Regions from separate parts of the Mesorhizobium sp. M8A.F.Ca.ET.057.01.1.1 genome, predicted to be linked through region 1. Evidence: riboswitches for the same ligand, from Rfam matches in the RefSeq annotation. Region 1 holds a riboswitch; each other region holds the start of a gene.
The links. Region 1 has a riboswitch for cobalamin ahead of EJ077_RS28175 (aromatic ring-hydroxylating oxygenase subunit alpha). Riboswitches for the same ligand answer to the same signal wherever they lie in the genome.
Positions count from the first base shown of each region.

Region 2: it holds a riboswitch for cobalamin, as region 1 does, so the genes downstream of both, EJ077_RS11925 (DUF1636 family protein) here and EJ077_RS28175 (aromatic ring-hydroxylating oxygenase subunit alpha) in region 1, are expected to answer to the same signal.
Region 3: it holds a riboswitch for cobalamin, as region 1 does, so the genes downstream of both, EJ077_RS12130 (CbtB domain-containing protein) here and EJ077_RS28175 (aromatic ring-hydroxylating oxygenase subunit alpha) in region 1, are expected to answer to the same signal.
Region 4: it holds a riboswitch for cobalamin, as region 1 does, so the genes downstream of both, bluB (5,6-dimethylbenzimidazole synthase) here and EJ077_RS28175 (aromatic ring-hydroxylating oxygenase subunit alpha) in region 1, are expected to answer to the same signal.

Region 1 is NZ_CP034454.1:5,942,614-5,946,177, reverse strand. Features, by position in the region: gene EJ077_RS28180 (hybrid-cluster NAD(P)-dependent oxidoreductase) at 1-735, opposite strand, end outside; gene EJ077_RS28175 (aromatic ring-hydroxylating oxygenase subunit alpha) at 813-2,060, opposite strand; cobalamin riboswitch at 2,175-2,377, opposite strand; gene EJ077_RS28170 (DUF680 domain-containing protein) at 2,871-3,071, shown strand; gene EJ077_RS28165 (DUF680 domain-containing protein) at 3,144-3,350, shown strand; gene EJ077_RS28160 (DUF680 domain-containing protein) at 3,416-3,564, shown strand, end outside.
Region 2 is NZ_CP034454.1:2,569,251-2,572,814, forward strand. Features, by position in the region: partial or broken gene EJ077_RS11915 (cobaltochelatase subunit CobN) at 1-502, opposite strand, end outside; gene cobW (cobalamin biosynthesis protein CobW) at 521-1,573, opposite strand; gene EJ077_RS11925 (DUF1636 family protein) at 1,570-2,004, opposite strand; cobalamin riboswitch at 2,042-2,248, opposite strand; partial or broken gene EJ077_RS11930 (winged helix-turn-helix domain-containing protein) at 2,278-3,476, opposite strand.
Region 3 is NZ_CP034454.1:2,613,430-2,616,993, reverse strand. Features, by position in the region: gene cobU (bifunctional adenosylcobinamide kinase/adenosylcobinamide-phosphate guanylyltransferase) at 1-368, opposite strand, end outside; gene EJ077_RS12135 (CbtA family protein) at 361-1,164, opposite strand; gene EJ077_RS12130 (CbtB domain-containing protein) at 1,180-1,359, opposite strand; cobalamin riboswitch at 1,395-1,593, opposite strand; gene EJ077_RS12125 (aromatic ring-hydroxylating oxygenase subunit alpha) at 1,737-2,909, shown strand; gene EJ077_RS12120 (MFS transporter) at 2,906-3,564, opposite strand, start outside.
Region 4 is NZ_CP034454.1:4,685,480-4,689,043, reverse strand. Features, by position in the region: gene EJ077_RS22395 (hypothetical protein) at 1-821, shown strand, start outside; partial or broken gene bluB (5,6-dimethylbenzimidazole synthase) at 989-1,495, opposite strand; cobalamin riboswitch at 1,667-1,849, opposite strand; gene EJ077_RS22385 (histone deacetylase family protein) at 2,028-2,954, shown strand; gene EJ077_RS22380 (exodeoxyribonuclease VII small subunit) at 2,958-3,209, shown strand; gene EJ077_RS22375 (DUF2277 domain-containing protein) at 3,302-3,564, shown strand, end outside.

The DNA.
Region 1 (3,564 bases):
GTCGAAGCCGGCGGCTTCGAGCATGCCGCGCACCGCGCGCATGAAGGGATCGGGGCCACAGCAGAAGATTTCGCGTTCGCGGAAATCCGGTGCCAGGAGCGGCAGTCGGATGGCGTCGATGCGGCCCATATGGCCGTACCAGCCCTCGCGGCTCGACCGCTCCTCGATCATAAAGCCGAGCGACAGGCCAGGCATGTGGCCACCGAGCAGTTCGAGCTCCTTGCGGAAGATGATCTCTTCCGGACGCCGCGCGCAGTTGACGAAGCCGACATCGGTCCATGGTGCACAGTCGTTCAGCCAGCGCAGCATCGACATCATCGGCGTCACGCCGGAGCCGGCCGAGATGAACAGATATTTCGCCGCCGGATGGCTGTGCAGTGAAAAGTCGCCGCCCGGTCCATAGGCCTTGACGTGCGAGCCGGGCGTCAGGTGATCGAACATCCAGCGTGTGCCGATGCTGCCCGCCTGCGCCTTCACCGTCACCGCGATCGAGAACGGCCGCGACGGCGACGACGACAGAGTGTAGGTTCGCATCAGCGGCCCATCCGGCGTCGGCAGTTCCAGCGTCACGAACTGGCCCGGCTTGTAGCGGAACCAGGTCTGGTTGTCGGACCGGAAGGTGAAGGTCTTGACGTCCGGCGCCTCGTCGCTGACACCGATCACTTCCAGCACCTGCAGCCTGTCGTTCCACGGCGCCATCTGGTCGAGATGGCGATAGAGGCCAAGGTCGGTCATGGCATTCATCCCTGCATACCTTTCATTTTGCGCATGTCGTGATCCCAAAACCGCTGCACACTTTTGGGCGACATGCGCTAGGCGACGCTGCGCAGCGCCGGCCGCCCGCCTTCGGCAAGGCGCGGGCCGATGAAGCGGGCATACCAGTCGACGAACTGGATGACGCCGCCTTCATGCAGCTCCGAATACGGGCCGGGCTCGTAAGCGGGCGACAGGATACCGAAGGCGTTCTCCTCGACGATGCGGCGATCCTGGTCGTTGGTCTCGGTCCAGACATGGGTGAGTTCGGCGAGATCGTAGTCGACACCCTCGACCGCGTCCTTGTGCACCAGCCATTTCGTCGTCACCGCCGTTTCGGTGGCGCTGACCGGCAGCACGCGGAAGGTGACCGCGTGATCGATGAGGATGTGGTTCCAGGTCGTCGGATAGTGATAGTGCATCAGCGTGCCGATGCGGTCGGCCGAGACGCTGTCGGACAGGTCCTTCCTCACCGCCCGCTTGCCGGTCATCGTGTAGCTCTGGGCATCGCGCAGCAGCGGCGCGCGGGTGGCGCGATATTGCCCGGCCGGGTCGATGCGGAATTTGCTGGGCAGGCCAATAGCTTCGCACTTCGCCCAGTGCGCCAGCATCTCCGGATCGCTGTCGGCGCCTTGCACGCCGGTCACGGTCGGTGCTTCCGGGAAGGTCTTGCACAGCTCGGGATGATTGCCCGCGCAATGATAGCATTCGCGGTTGTTTTCCCAGACCAGCTTCCAGTTGCCCTTCTCGATGATCGTGCTCTCGAAGGCGATCTTGGCCTCGCTCAGCCGGTGCGGCTTGAGATAGGGCTCGATCATCGCCCGCATCGGCGCGAAGTCGGCGGGCTCCTTGGCCAGGCAGATGAAAACATAGCCAGCGACGCTTTCGCAGGCGATCGGCTTCAGCCCGAACTGGCTCTTGTCGAACCCCTCGGCCATCTGGCGGGCGAACAGCAGGCGTCCGTCCAGCTCGTAGGTCCACTGGTGATAGGGGCAGACCAGTTTGGCGGCCATGCCCTTGTCGGTGTTGCAGACGCGGCTGCCGCGATGGCGGCAGGAATTGTGGAAGGCGTTGATCTTGCCCTGCTGATCGCGCACCAGCACGACCGGATAGTCGCCGATCTGCACGGTGATGAAGCTGCCCGGCTTGGGCAATTCGCAATCATGGCCGATGAACAGCCAGTCGCGATACCAGATCAGCTCCATGTCGAGCTTGAAGAAGTCCGGGTCCGTGTAAAAGGGCTGTTCCAGCGAAAAGCCTTGTCTGCGGCTGTTCAAGAGCCCCAGCATGTCGTTGCGCGCTTCCATGTCCTGTCCCCATTTTCAAGGACTGAACTGGTGGTGATTGAGGAAGGACTGGACGCAGATCGGCGCAAAGCCGGACAAACACCATCCGCCTCTTGACCGCCCACCGCGATCAGTCGAGTTCTAGCGATCTCGGGCTGGTTTCCGGGCTCTGGAGTCGTCCTTGCGGACCATCGCGACACCTTCCCAGGCTTTCGCCCAGTGGTCTCCCGTTGCGACTTGAACTCCACCACCGTTGCGGGGGCAGCGCCGGAATCTGACCGGCTTCCCAATTCTCCGCTCCGTCGTCACGCAGCGGCACCTGAGATGCCTGATCTAATCACGACAGGCTTTGCGACATCGGCACGAAAGCGACATCGCATCCATGCGGCGCGACACGCATGCTGGATCGTCATGACAGGTTCGTAGGCGTTGGAATCGCATTCTGTCGCCTGGCGCGCAGGCGCCGTTTTCGCCCCCTTTGCCGGGGGCAAAAGGGTTAACAGTTTCAAAAGGTGACTATTAGCAGATTCTAAAATCGAACCGAACGGTTCGTTTCTGTTGACGGTGCGTGCAGGACGGTGTGAACGCCGAACCTTCGATACAGTTGGTGATCGAGGTATCGTCTTCAGTTAACCAATTGATATTACGATAGAAAATAAGAGATGTGGAAAGCGCTGGTACAATTTCAAGTAGTGGAGTCATGGTCCACGCTGAACAACTTCGTGATTGGAAACGGCAAGGGTGCTCTCCCACATCGGGGCTGTCCGAACGACGCGATTTTAATCCCAAGACACGCCGCTAGACGGACGGAAAAATACTGGAGTACCCAAAATGAAAAAGATTGTTCTCACTGCCGCCGCCGTTCTGGCCATTTCCGGCAGCGCCTTCGCTGGTAGCGACCAATACGGTTCGCACGTCGCCACTCCCGCGGCCACTACCGACAGCTCGTACACCGCTTCGACCGGCAAGTCGGAGCCGGCTGCCCAGACACCTGCCCAGGGCGCCGACCGCAACCTCTTCGGCAACAACTAACGGCCGATCCCCGGCTCGCGGCGGGGCGACCTTGCCGCGCCGGTGGATGCCACAAATTCAGGAGTACCTAAAATGAACAAGATCCTCATTGCTGCCGCCGCCGTCCTGGCCCTCTCCGGCAGCGCCTTTGCTGGCAGCGAGAATTATGGTTCGAACAACGCCAACCAGGCGGCGGTCACGTCGACCGACAACGCGAACACCGCGTCGATCGGCAAGTCGGCTCCGGCCACCCAGGCGCCTGCCCAGCAAGGCAGCGATCGCAACCTCTTCGGCCGGTAACGGCCCGTCCGAGAGTGGCGGCTTGCCCGCCGCTCGTGGAATTCAAGACATCAGGAGTATTTGAAATGAACAAGATCCTTATTGCTGCCGCCGCCGTTCTGGCCCTCTCCGGCAGCGCTTTCGCCGGCAGTGAGAACTATGGCTCTAACAGCGCCAATCAGCCCACTGCCTCGTCGACCGTCAATGTCGATACGTCGCATACGGGTTCGATCCG
Region 2 (3,564 bases), 3.3 Mb from region 1:
CGGACGTATCCTGTCCAGCCAGGCCTGCCAGCCTGTGCACCAGCGCGCTCATATTGGCCAGCCCGCCCTCGCGGAAATAGCCGAGCAGGCCGTCGAGTTCGGCGCGCGGCAGCGTCGAGGCTTCGATCAGCCTGAGGTCCTCGTCATGGCTTTCACCTGGAAGCAGCATCAGTTTGATGCCGCGTTCGCGGGCAATCACCGCCAGCTGGTCGCAGCCATAGCGCCACCAGTCGTAGCCGCCGAGGATGCGCACCAGGATGACCTTGGCATGGCGGGCGACGCTGTCGATCCAGAGGTCGACGGACATGGGATGGCGCAGGTCGCGCAGTGCCGCGAGCCGCATGGTGGGCAGGCGGTCGGCGTCCGCCTTCCACGCTGCCGCCAGTCCGGCGAGATCGCTGTCGGTGAAGGACAAGGCCACGATGTCCGCCGGCGTCTGCCTGAGATCGACAGGCTCGGCGAGATCGTCGAGCGAAGCGGAGGTCGTGGTGAGGATGTGCATCGCGGTCCGTGTCTGAAATCAGCCGGCGAGTATACGTTCGATCGCCGGACGGTTCAGCCCCTTGAGGCCGATGACGACCAGGCGCGAGCGGCGATCATCCTCGGCGGCCCAGGCGCGGTCATAGTAATGATTGACGCGCGGGCCGACGGCCTGCAGCAGGAGCCGCATCGGCTTGCCGCCGACCTCGACGAAGCCTTTCACACGCAGCACGTTTTCCTGTTCGGCGGCCGCGGCGACGCGCTTTGCCAGATCGTCCGGATTGGCGATCGAGGGAATGTCGACGATGAACGTGTCGAAGTCGTCATGCTCGTGGTCGAATGCGCCGTCATGATGGGACTTGCGGTTCTCGATGTCGTCCTCGACGGCAAGACCGAGCCCGAGCAGCACCGAGGGATCGACCTTGCCATGCGACGTCGGCACGATCTTCACGGCGCGGGCGGAGTGTTCGTTGACGATGGCGTTGGCGCGGGCCGAGCCGGCGGCATCCATCAGGTCGCTCTTCGACAGGATGATCAGGTCGGCGCAGGCGATCTGGTCCTCGAACACCTCTTCCACCGGATCGTCGTGGTCGAGGCTCTCATCCCCGGCGCGCTGCGCCTGCAAGGCGTCCATGTCGTTGGCGACGCGGCCCTCGGCCAATGCGGGGCCGTCGACCACGGCGATGACGCCATCAACCGTCACGCGGCTCTTCACCGTCGGCCACTGGAACGCCTGGACTAGCGGCTTGGGCAGAGCGAGGCCCGAGGTTTCGATCAGGATGTGGTCGACTTTCGGCGTCAGCGACAGGATCTGGTCGAGCGCGGGCACGAAATCGTCGGCGACGGTGCAGCAGATGCAGCCATTGGCCAGTTCGACGATGTTTTCCTCGGGGCAGGTGTCGATGCCGCAGCCTTTCAGGATTTCGCCATCGATGCCGATGTCGCCGAATTCGTTGACGATGATGGCAATACGCTTGCCGCCGGCGTTTTCCAGGAGATGGCGGACCAGCGTCGTCTTGCCGGCGCCGAGGAAGCCGGTAACGACGGTGCACGGAATGCGGGAGAGATTGCCGGCCGAATTTGGAGCGGTCATGTCAAGTCCTTCAGCATGTCGAGAGGAGGGATGCGGGCAACGAGGCCGCGCTTGAGGGTGTCGGGCCGGCCCCGCCAGGGAATGAGGCCGTCGGTCGAGGTGGCGAAGAGTTTCGCGCCGGCGACGAGATCGGCGCCGCTGGTCGCGGTCAGGTCGCCGAACACATAGCTCCAGCAGCCGTCGCGCAGGATCGCGGCGCTCAGCCGGCGCTTGCAATTGCCGAGGCATTCGACCGTACGGATGCGAATTTGCTCGCCCGAGGCGGCTTGGCGCGTATCTTCAGCCAAAAGTTCGCCGGCCCGGGGATGGGCGTCGGAACCGGTCTCGTCGCGACAGGAGGCGCAGACGATGACAGTGATGCCGGCCAGGGAATCATCCCCGCCGGACGAAATGTCCGTTGTTTCAGCCGAGAAACTGCTGTCGCGGTCCAAATCAGGCTCCTTGCCCGGAAAACCCGCCGGGCGATCGGATTCTTGCATTCCAGACGGCAGGTCTCCTGGCTCGCGGGTCATCGCCTTGGGTAGCCGCCTTCCCGGGACAATCCCAGTGGCTTTCGGCCTTGGCTCTTCGCTTACAGTTGCGGGGACAGCCGCGGATTTGGGTTTTTCGGCCCGCACCGCATTCCCTCTTGGCTCCTCCCTTTGCTGAGAGGAGACCGTCTGGATCGGATTTATGCTGTTGCGGGCGGCGGTGTCAACGCGAGCTTACGACACCGCGATGTCGGACAGCGCCGGGCCCAGGTCGCCGGCAGGCGTCGCTTCGATGCGTTCGAGGCCAAGCCAGCCCTGCATCTGCTTCAACTCTTCATAGAGCTGAGCCGCCGTCTCTGGCGGCGCGCAGGGCTCGGCATAGGCGGCATGGACGCGCAGGACGCTTGCCGGCCGGTCGGCCTTGAGGTCGACGCGCGCCACGATCCTGTCGCCAAGCAGGAAGGGCAGGACATAGTAGCCGTATTGGCGCTTCTCGGCCGGGGTGTAGATTTCGATGCGATAGTGGAAATCGAACAGCCGCTCTGAGCGCGAGCGCTCGAAGACGACCGGATCGAACGGCGCCAGCAGGGCGCGGGCCTCGACCTTGCGCGGCAAACGCGCATCCTTGTGAAGGTAAGCCGGCTTGTCCCAACCCTCGACCCGGACCGGCAGCAACTCGCCGAGTTCGACCAGTTCCTCGAGCCGGCCTTTCATGTCGGCGGGGGAGAGCCGAAAATAGTCGCGCAGGTCGCCTGATGTGGCGATGCCGTGGGCGCGGGCAGAGATGCGCAGCAATTCCCGATGTGCATCCTCGGGCGTCGGCACCGGCAGGTCGAGGATCGCTTGCGGCAGCACCCGCTCCGGCAGGTCATAGAAGCGCTCGAAACCGCGCCGGTGCGCCGTGGTGATGCGGCCGGCCCAGAACAGCCATTCGAAGGCGTGCTTGGCGTGGCTCCAACCCCACCAGCCGCCGGAACCTTTCTGGCCTTCGAGCGCGGAAGCGGCGATCGGCCCGCGCTGGACGACCTCGCGGTAGATCTCTTCTATATAGGAGGCGTGCTCACGTCCCCATTTGGCCAGCCCCAGATACATTTCATCGCCTTGCTCGGCGCGCTGCATGCGCCAGCGCATCAGCGGGTAGGTCTCGACCGGCAGGAACGAGGCTTCGTGCGCCCAGTATTCGAACACCGTGCGCTTGCGCGTCACGGCGGCGTTGTCGAGCAAAGCCAGGGGATAGGGCCCAGACGCGAATAGAGCGGCATGTAGTGGGCTCGCACCACGGCGCTGACGGAATCGATCTGCAACAGGCCGGTGCGCGACAGAACGCGGGCGAAATGGCGGCGGTCGGGCGTGCCGGCGGGGCGGGGATCGAGAAATCCCTGAGCGGCGAGCGCGATGCGCCGGGCGGCGGCAAGCGAGATCTTTTCCTTCATGCAGGCGTCACTCTGAGGGTGCTTTGACAAGATGTGATGGGTGATTCCAGCCCATGCTAGCAGGGTTTTGGCGGCAACCCTGTCAGGA
Region 3 (3,564 bases), 3.3 Mb from region 1:
ACCACGAACCAAGGCCCGCGCGGCCGCGACAGCACGTCCGCCAGCCGTCGGCACGCCGCCTCGACGTCGTGTTCCGCCAGCATGTGATTGGTCAGCCACAGCGTCAGGCAGTCGACAAGCACCGGCTGATCATCCGGCAAGGCCTCCAGCGCTTCGGCAAGGTCGAGCGGCGCGTCGATGGTCGACCAGCCCTCGCCGCGCCGCGAGCGGTGCAGCGCGATGCGCTCGTGCATCTCGTCGTCATAGGCTTGCGCCGTGGCGATATAGGCCCATGGCGGGGGCAATGCCGTCACCAGGGTTTCGGCGTGCGCGCTCTTGCCGGAGCGCGCACCACCGATGATGAAGGTCAGCTTGCCCAGATCAGGCAAAGCTGTCGCGAAGGCTGGTCGCCGTGCCGGTGAAGCGCCCGCGCACCACGCCGACGACCGCGCCGAGCACCAGCCAGAACACCAGATTTGTCACCGTCACCGCCACCACGAACTGATGGTGCAGGCCTTCCGGGATTGGCGTCTCGAAGCTGTTGGGCTGCGGCGCGCCGATGACATGCGGCGCGACGATCAACAAGACCGCGAGGATGGTCAACGGCAGCGATCTGCGAAACACGATCAGGCCAAGGCCGATAGCGGTTGCCGCCACCGTTGCCGACCACCAGATCTGGCGCGGCAGAAGGTCGGCCGCCGGCATTGCAGGCAGCTCCGGCTGCAGGCCGAGGCCAGGCGCCAGTGTGAACACGGCAAAGCCGGCCAGACCCCAGAAAATGCCCTGGCGCCAGTTGCCGACGCCGCCCGCGAATTCCGAAACCGCGACCAAGACCAATGCGAAGCCGATGCCGGTGACGATATTGGCAAGCACGCTGAAGGCGAAACGCTCGAAGCCGTCGGCCGGCGCCCAGCCTTCATCCTCCGCCGCCGGAGCGGCTGCGTCCGCTGCCGGCGCGGCGGAACTCATGGCATTGCCTGCCGGAACGGCCGTGCTCACGGCGCCGGTATCGGTTGCGGCGGGCGCCGCGCCATGGTCGTGGTGATGGCCGCCCCCGGCCTTTTCGTAGACTTCCGCCTTGAGGATCAGCGGCACGGTAGCATAGGCCTGCATGCAGGCGAGAACGACACCGGCCACGAGCCCCGCGATCGCCGCGATGAACACGACGTTGCGAAACAGATTCATGATGTCATATCCGCGTTAGTGGCAGGGAAACGCCATCGAGTGGCGATAGTCGTGGGCGGCATTGTGGACCGCATCGATGTGCGAGAAGCCGACAAAACCGACGACGAAGATGCCGAGCAGCGCCGCGAGCGCGAGCTGCATGAAGCGCGACTGCGAGGAGACGGAGGCGCCGAGGGAGACGGTAGCGGTAGTCATGTCTTGTCCTTTCACCCTCCACCCGAGGGCATCGAAGTCAGTTTCCTGTCGCCGGCAGGTCTCCTGGCTCGCGGATAAGCGCCCTTCCCCACCTTCCCGAAGGAAAACCTTCAGTGGCATATGGAGAGGACTACCGCACACAGTTGCGGGGGCAGCCACGGCATTGGGCGAAACCCCGCCCGCACCGCATTCCCTCTTGGCTCCCAAAAAGGAACCGACGACGTTGGTGACTATAGGGAAATTCGCCGCGCGCGGCAAACCAAATTCCGACAGCCGCCAGCGCAGGAGCGTCGTATCGGCAAAGCCGCTCTCATCCCGTCCTGATTGACAAACTTCATGGCCGGGTGTCGGCTGGCAAGCCTCACAGGAAGCCCGCCATGCAGCCCAATGCCAGCGAACGCGATCCCTATAACGGGCTGACCCGTGCCGAGCCGACGCTGCCCTCATCGGCATATTGGGGCCAGGAGAGCTATAAGCGTGATCTCGACGCCATCTGGTACAGAGACTGGCTGCTCGTCTGCCGCGAGGCCGATCTGGCGCAGCCGCTAACCTTCCGCCGATTCCGCATCGGCACGCAGGACATTCTCGTGCTGCGCGACGACACAGGTGAGCTGCGCGCCTTCCACAACACCTGCCGCCATCGGGGCTCGCAGCTTTGCCAGGAGAGCGAGGGCCGCCTGAAAGCGCGGCTGATAACCTGCCCGTATCACGCCTGGTCCTACTCGCTGCGCGGCGACCTGGTGCGCGTGCCGTCGAAATCGCTGCCTGACGGCTTCGAAAAGGCCGATCACCCGCTTTATCGCGTCGCGCTCTCGGTGTGGCGGGGTTTCGTCTTCGTCAATCTTGCTGAAGATGCCGCCGGCTCGGCGCTATCCTCTTTCGATCCCGCTTCCGGCAACCTCGGCAACTGGCCGCTCGAATCGCTGGTCTCAGGCCATGTGCTGCGCAAGGTCATGAACTGCAACTGGAAGATCTTTTGGGAAAACTTCAACGAGTGCCTGCACTGTCCGGGCGTCCACAAGGACCTGTCGCGGCTGGTGCCGATCTATGGCCGCGGCCTGATGAGCCGGCAGGACGATCCCGAATGGGTTCGCCACGCCGACAATGACGCGCCGGAGTTTTCCGGCGGCCTGCGCGCAGGCGCCCAGACCTGGTCGCGTGACGGCCAGGCGCATGGGCCGGTCTTCTCGGGGCTGACGCCAGCCGAACGCGCCGTCGGTCAGACCTATGCCACCAGCCTGCCCTCGATGTTCATCGTCGGCCATGTCGACTATGTCAGGACCGTGCGGCTGGTGCCGCTCGGTCCCGAACAGACGGAGCTTGTCGCGGAGTGGCTGTTCGCGCCCGAGGCGCTCGCCGAGACCGATATCGACAACATCATCACCTTTGGCACACAGGTGCTGGAGGAGGACGCCGCGATCTGCGAGGTCAACCAGAAGGGCCTGCGCTCGATGCGCCATACATCCGGCGTGCTGATGCCCGAGGAATATGATTTGCACCGCTTCCACAATTGGGTGCGCGAGCGCCATGCGGCGCTTTGCCCTGATTAGAGGGATTTCGGCAGATAGCGCCAGGTCATGAAGCCGCAAAACGCTGCCAGCAGGCTGAGCGTGACGAACACCGATCCCAGCCCGAAGAAAGCCAGCACCACCGAATAGACCAGCGGCGGCGTGAGTTCTGAAAAGTCGAGATAGGTGCGGTAGACCGCCGCCATCTGCGCCCGCTCATAGGAACGTACAGAGCGCATGAAGGCGGTCGAACCCAGCGCGTCGAGCGCGATGGTGAAGAAGGCGCCGCACAACAGGAAGGCGCCGGTCAGCAACGGTGCCGTCGCTCCGATCGTGCCGGCGGCCAGCAGCGATGCCGACATGGCGAAATAGGCAAACGTCATCGTCCGCCGGCCGCCAAAGCGTTTTCCCGCCTTGCCCCAGAAGATGGCCATGAACAATAGCGCATTGCCGGCCGAGACCAGCAGGCCGCCAGCGATATCGCCCTGCCCGGTGATGACCATGAACAGCGGCCCATAGACGAAGAATGTCGTCCAGAAGCAGGAGCGGCCGAAGGCGATCAGCCAGGCGAGCCTGAGCCTTGGCTGCGCCACGAAGCGGCCGATATTGGCGAGCGGATTGGCCGGCCGCGTCTTGCCCGGGCGGATCGACGGGTTGTCACCCAGCCGGTAGGTCCAGAACAGCGCCAGCAAGGCCA
Region 4 (3,564 bases), 1.3 Mb from region 1:
CCGACGGACCGTTGTCCTTTGCCCTTTGGGGCGGCGTGGTCGGTTTCGGCGTCGTCTCGATCGCTGTCTACTGGCTGCGCGAATACATCCTCTACGTCGTCAAGGCCGGCCATATCGCCGTCATGGTGCATCTGATCGACGGACATGACGTTCCCGACGGCCAGAACCAGATCGCCTACGCGAAAGAGGTTGTGACCGAGCGCTTTGCCGAGGCGAACATCCTTTTCGTCGTCGACCAGCTGGTCAAGGGCGCCATCCGCGCCATCACCGGCCTGCTGGGTGGCATCGCGGCCTTCCTGCCCATCCCAGGCCTGAGCGGCCTGGTCTCGTTCCTCAACACGGTGATCCGGCTATCGCTGACCTATGTCGACGAGATCATTCTCGGCTACAACATCCGCATCAATTCGTCCTCGCCGTTCGAGACGGCGCGCCAAGGCGTGGTGCTCTACGCCCAGAACGGCAAGACCATGGTCAAGAACGCCGTCTGGCTGGCGGTCATCATGTGGGGCGTGTCTTTCGTGATTTTCCTGCTGATGCTGGCTCCGGCAGCCGCCATTCTTTACGTCATGCCCGGGCAACTCGCCGGCTGGGCTTTCGTGCTCGCCATCGTCTTTGCCTGGGCTTTCAAGGCAGCCTTCATCGAGCCATTCGCCATTGCCTGCCTGATGCAGGTCTATTTCAGGACCATCGAGGGCCAGGTGCCTGATCCGGCCTGGGACACCCGGCTGGCCGAAGCCTCATCGAAGTTCCGGGAACTCAAGGACAAGGCGCTGTCCACCTTCGGCGGCTCGCGCTGGGGCACGGCCGGCGCGACGCTCTGATCGGCGGGGCTGGCGGGCGCACCTGCGACGGTGTCGAGGCGCGCCACCGCCGATTTGAGCGGTGCCTCACCCTGGCCGCAAAACGTCTCGCTCATGATCAGGTCGGGCAGCGGCAGGCGTCGGCCCCAGCCATGTGTTTCGAGGTCGGGTTTCGGCGCGAACTCCGAGACACGGCCGACGCAGAGATAGGCGACCGGCGTCACGTGGTCGGGGACAGACAGCAGGCTTTTCAGCGCTTGCGCCTCGATGATGCTGACCCAGCCGACGCCAACACCCTCGATGCGCGCGGCCAGCCAGAAATTCTGCACCGCGCAGACCGTGCTGTAGAGATCCATTTCCGGGTTGTGCCAGCGTCCCAGTGGCGAGCCTTTCGAGCGCTCGCGGTCGCAGGTGATGCAGATGTTGAGCGCGCTTTCACAGATGCCTTCAAGCTTGAGCTTGCGGTAGAGCGCCTGCCGGTCTGCCTCGATTGTCGGCAGTTCCTGCTCACGCGCGGCAAGGAACAGGTCGCGCACCTCCGTCCGTCGCTTGGCATCGCGGATGACGATGAAGTTCCAGGGTTGCATGAAGCCGACCGATGGCGCGTGGTGGGCGGCAAGCAGCAGCCGCGCCAGCACTGCATCGTCGATCGCCTCCGATGTAAAATGGCTGCGGACGTCGCGCCGCGTGAACATGGCGCGATAAACCGCGTCACGCGCTATCTGATCAAATCCATCGCCCATTGGAGCGGTCGTGGCTTCCGGCATCGCTTGTCCCCTTGCGATTGCAGCAGTTCAAATTCTCAGAGCGTACTTTGTGCGTCCAAGAGGACGCACGTCGCTCTGATGTCATCCGCCTGACCATGCGGATGACGATGCCTGCCAGGCCGGTCTTCTGGCTCGGGATCAACCCGCGTCCGGTGCCTTCCCGTCATCGACAGTGGCATTTACCGGCGCGGTCCCCCTTACAGCGTTGGGCACGCCACGGAATTTAACCGTGTTCCCGATTCTCCCGCCGGAGCATTTGCTGCCAAGTGAAATCACTTGGCGTCGCAGAATGCCGCTAAAACAAACAGACCGGCAGGCACCAGGCAGTGGCTCCAACCTTACGCCGAAGCCCCGGCGCCGCCAATCCCCGCAGCGACGCCAATGGACGCAGGCGTGATTTTCCCCAGCGATCAAGCCGCAACGCATGGCCATTACGGCGCCGGGGCACTAGATAGGGGAGATGGCTACCCGTCTCTACACGCACCCCATCTTTCTCGAACACATCACCCCGCCGGGTCACCCCGAGCGGCCCGACCGCCTGCGCGCCATCGAGCGCGTGCTCGACGACGAAGCTTTTGCCGCGCTCGACCGCGTCGAGGCATCGCAAGGCGACGAGGCGACGATCCTCTACGCGCATCCCGCCGATTTCGTCGCGCGTGTCCGCGCCGCCATCCCCGACGAAGGCATTGCCCACATCGACGCCGACACCACCGCCAGCCCGAAGAGCTGGCAGGCCGCGATCACGGCGATCGGCGCCGCCAATGCCGCCGTCGACGACGTCTTTGCAGGCCGCGCCGACAATGTCTTCGTCGCCGCCCGTCCGCCTGGCCACCACGCAGAAAAGACCACCGCCATGGGCTTCTGCTTCTTCAACACGGCGGCGATCGCTGCCCGCTATGCGCAGAAGAGGCACGGCGCCGAGCGTGTCGCCGTCGTCGACTGGGACGTGCATCACGGCAACGGCACGCAGGATATTTTCTGGGATGATCCGTCGGTGCTCTATTGCTCGACGCACCAGATGCCGCTGTATCCAGGCACGGGCGCGAAGAACGAGACCGGTGCCGGCAACATCGTCAACGCGCCGCTGGCGCCACGGACCGGCAGCGAGGTGTTTCGCGATGCGTTCCTGTCGCGCGTGCTGCCATCGCTCGACAATTTCGCCCCCGACCTGATCATCATTTCGGCCGGCTTCGACGCGCACCACCGCGACCCGCTGGCGGAAATCAATCTGACCGAGGACGATTTCGACTGGGCGACCGGCCAACTGATGCAGCGCGCCACACGCCACAGCGGCAACCGGCTCGTCAGCCTGCTCGAGGGTGGCTACGATCTGCAGGGATTGGCATTTTCGGTCGCCGCCCATGTAGGGCGACTGATGAAAGGATGAATGATGAGCGGTGAGATCAACGAAGACGTCAAGGCGATGAGCTTCGAACAGGCACTCGACGCGTTGGAGAAGATCGTCGATGATCTGGAGCGTGGCGACGTGCCTCTCGACCAGTCGATCCGGATCTACGAGCGTGGCGAGGCGCTGAAGGCGCATTGCGACCGCTTGCTGAAGGCAGCCGAGGACAAGGTCGAGAAGATCAGGCTGTCGCGCGATGGCAAGCCGGTTGGAACCGAGCCGCTCGACGCGGACTAAGGCCCCTCGCAGTCTTACCGATTTTTGGACACGATCATGATTGAGGATACAGTTCGTCCCGATTGAAACGGACAAGAGGAGGTTTGGAAACGATGTGCAGAAACATCAAGACCCTGTTCAATTTTGATCCGCCGGCAACCAACGACGAAGTCCGCGACGCGGCACTCCAGTTTGTCCGCAAGCTGAGTGGAACGACGCGACCGTCGAAACAGAACCAGCATGCGTTCGATCATGCGGTCGAAGCCATTGCGGCATCCGCCCGCGAATTGCTTGATTCCCTCGAGACCCACCAACATCCGCGCAATCGCCAAGAGGTGGCGGCCAAACTAAGAGGAAAGGCCGCGATCCGCTTTGC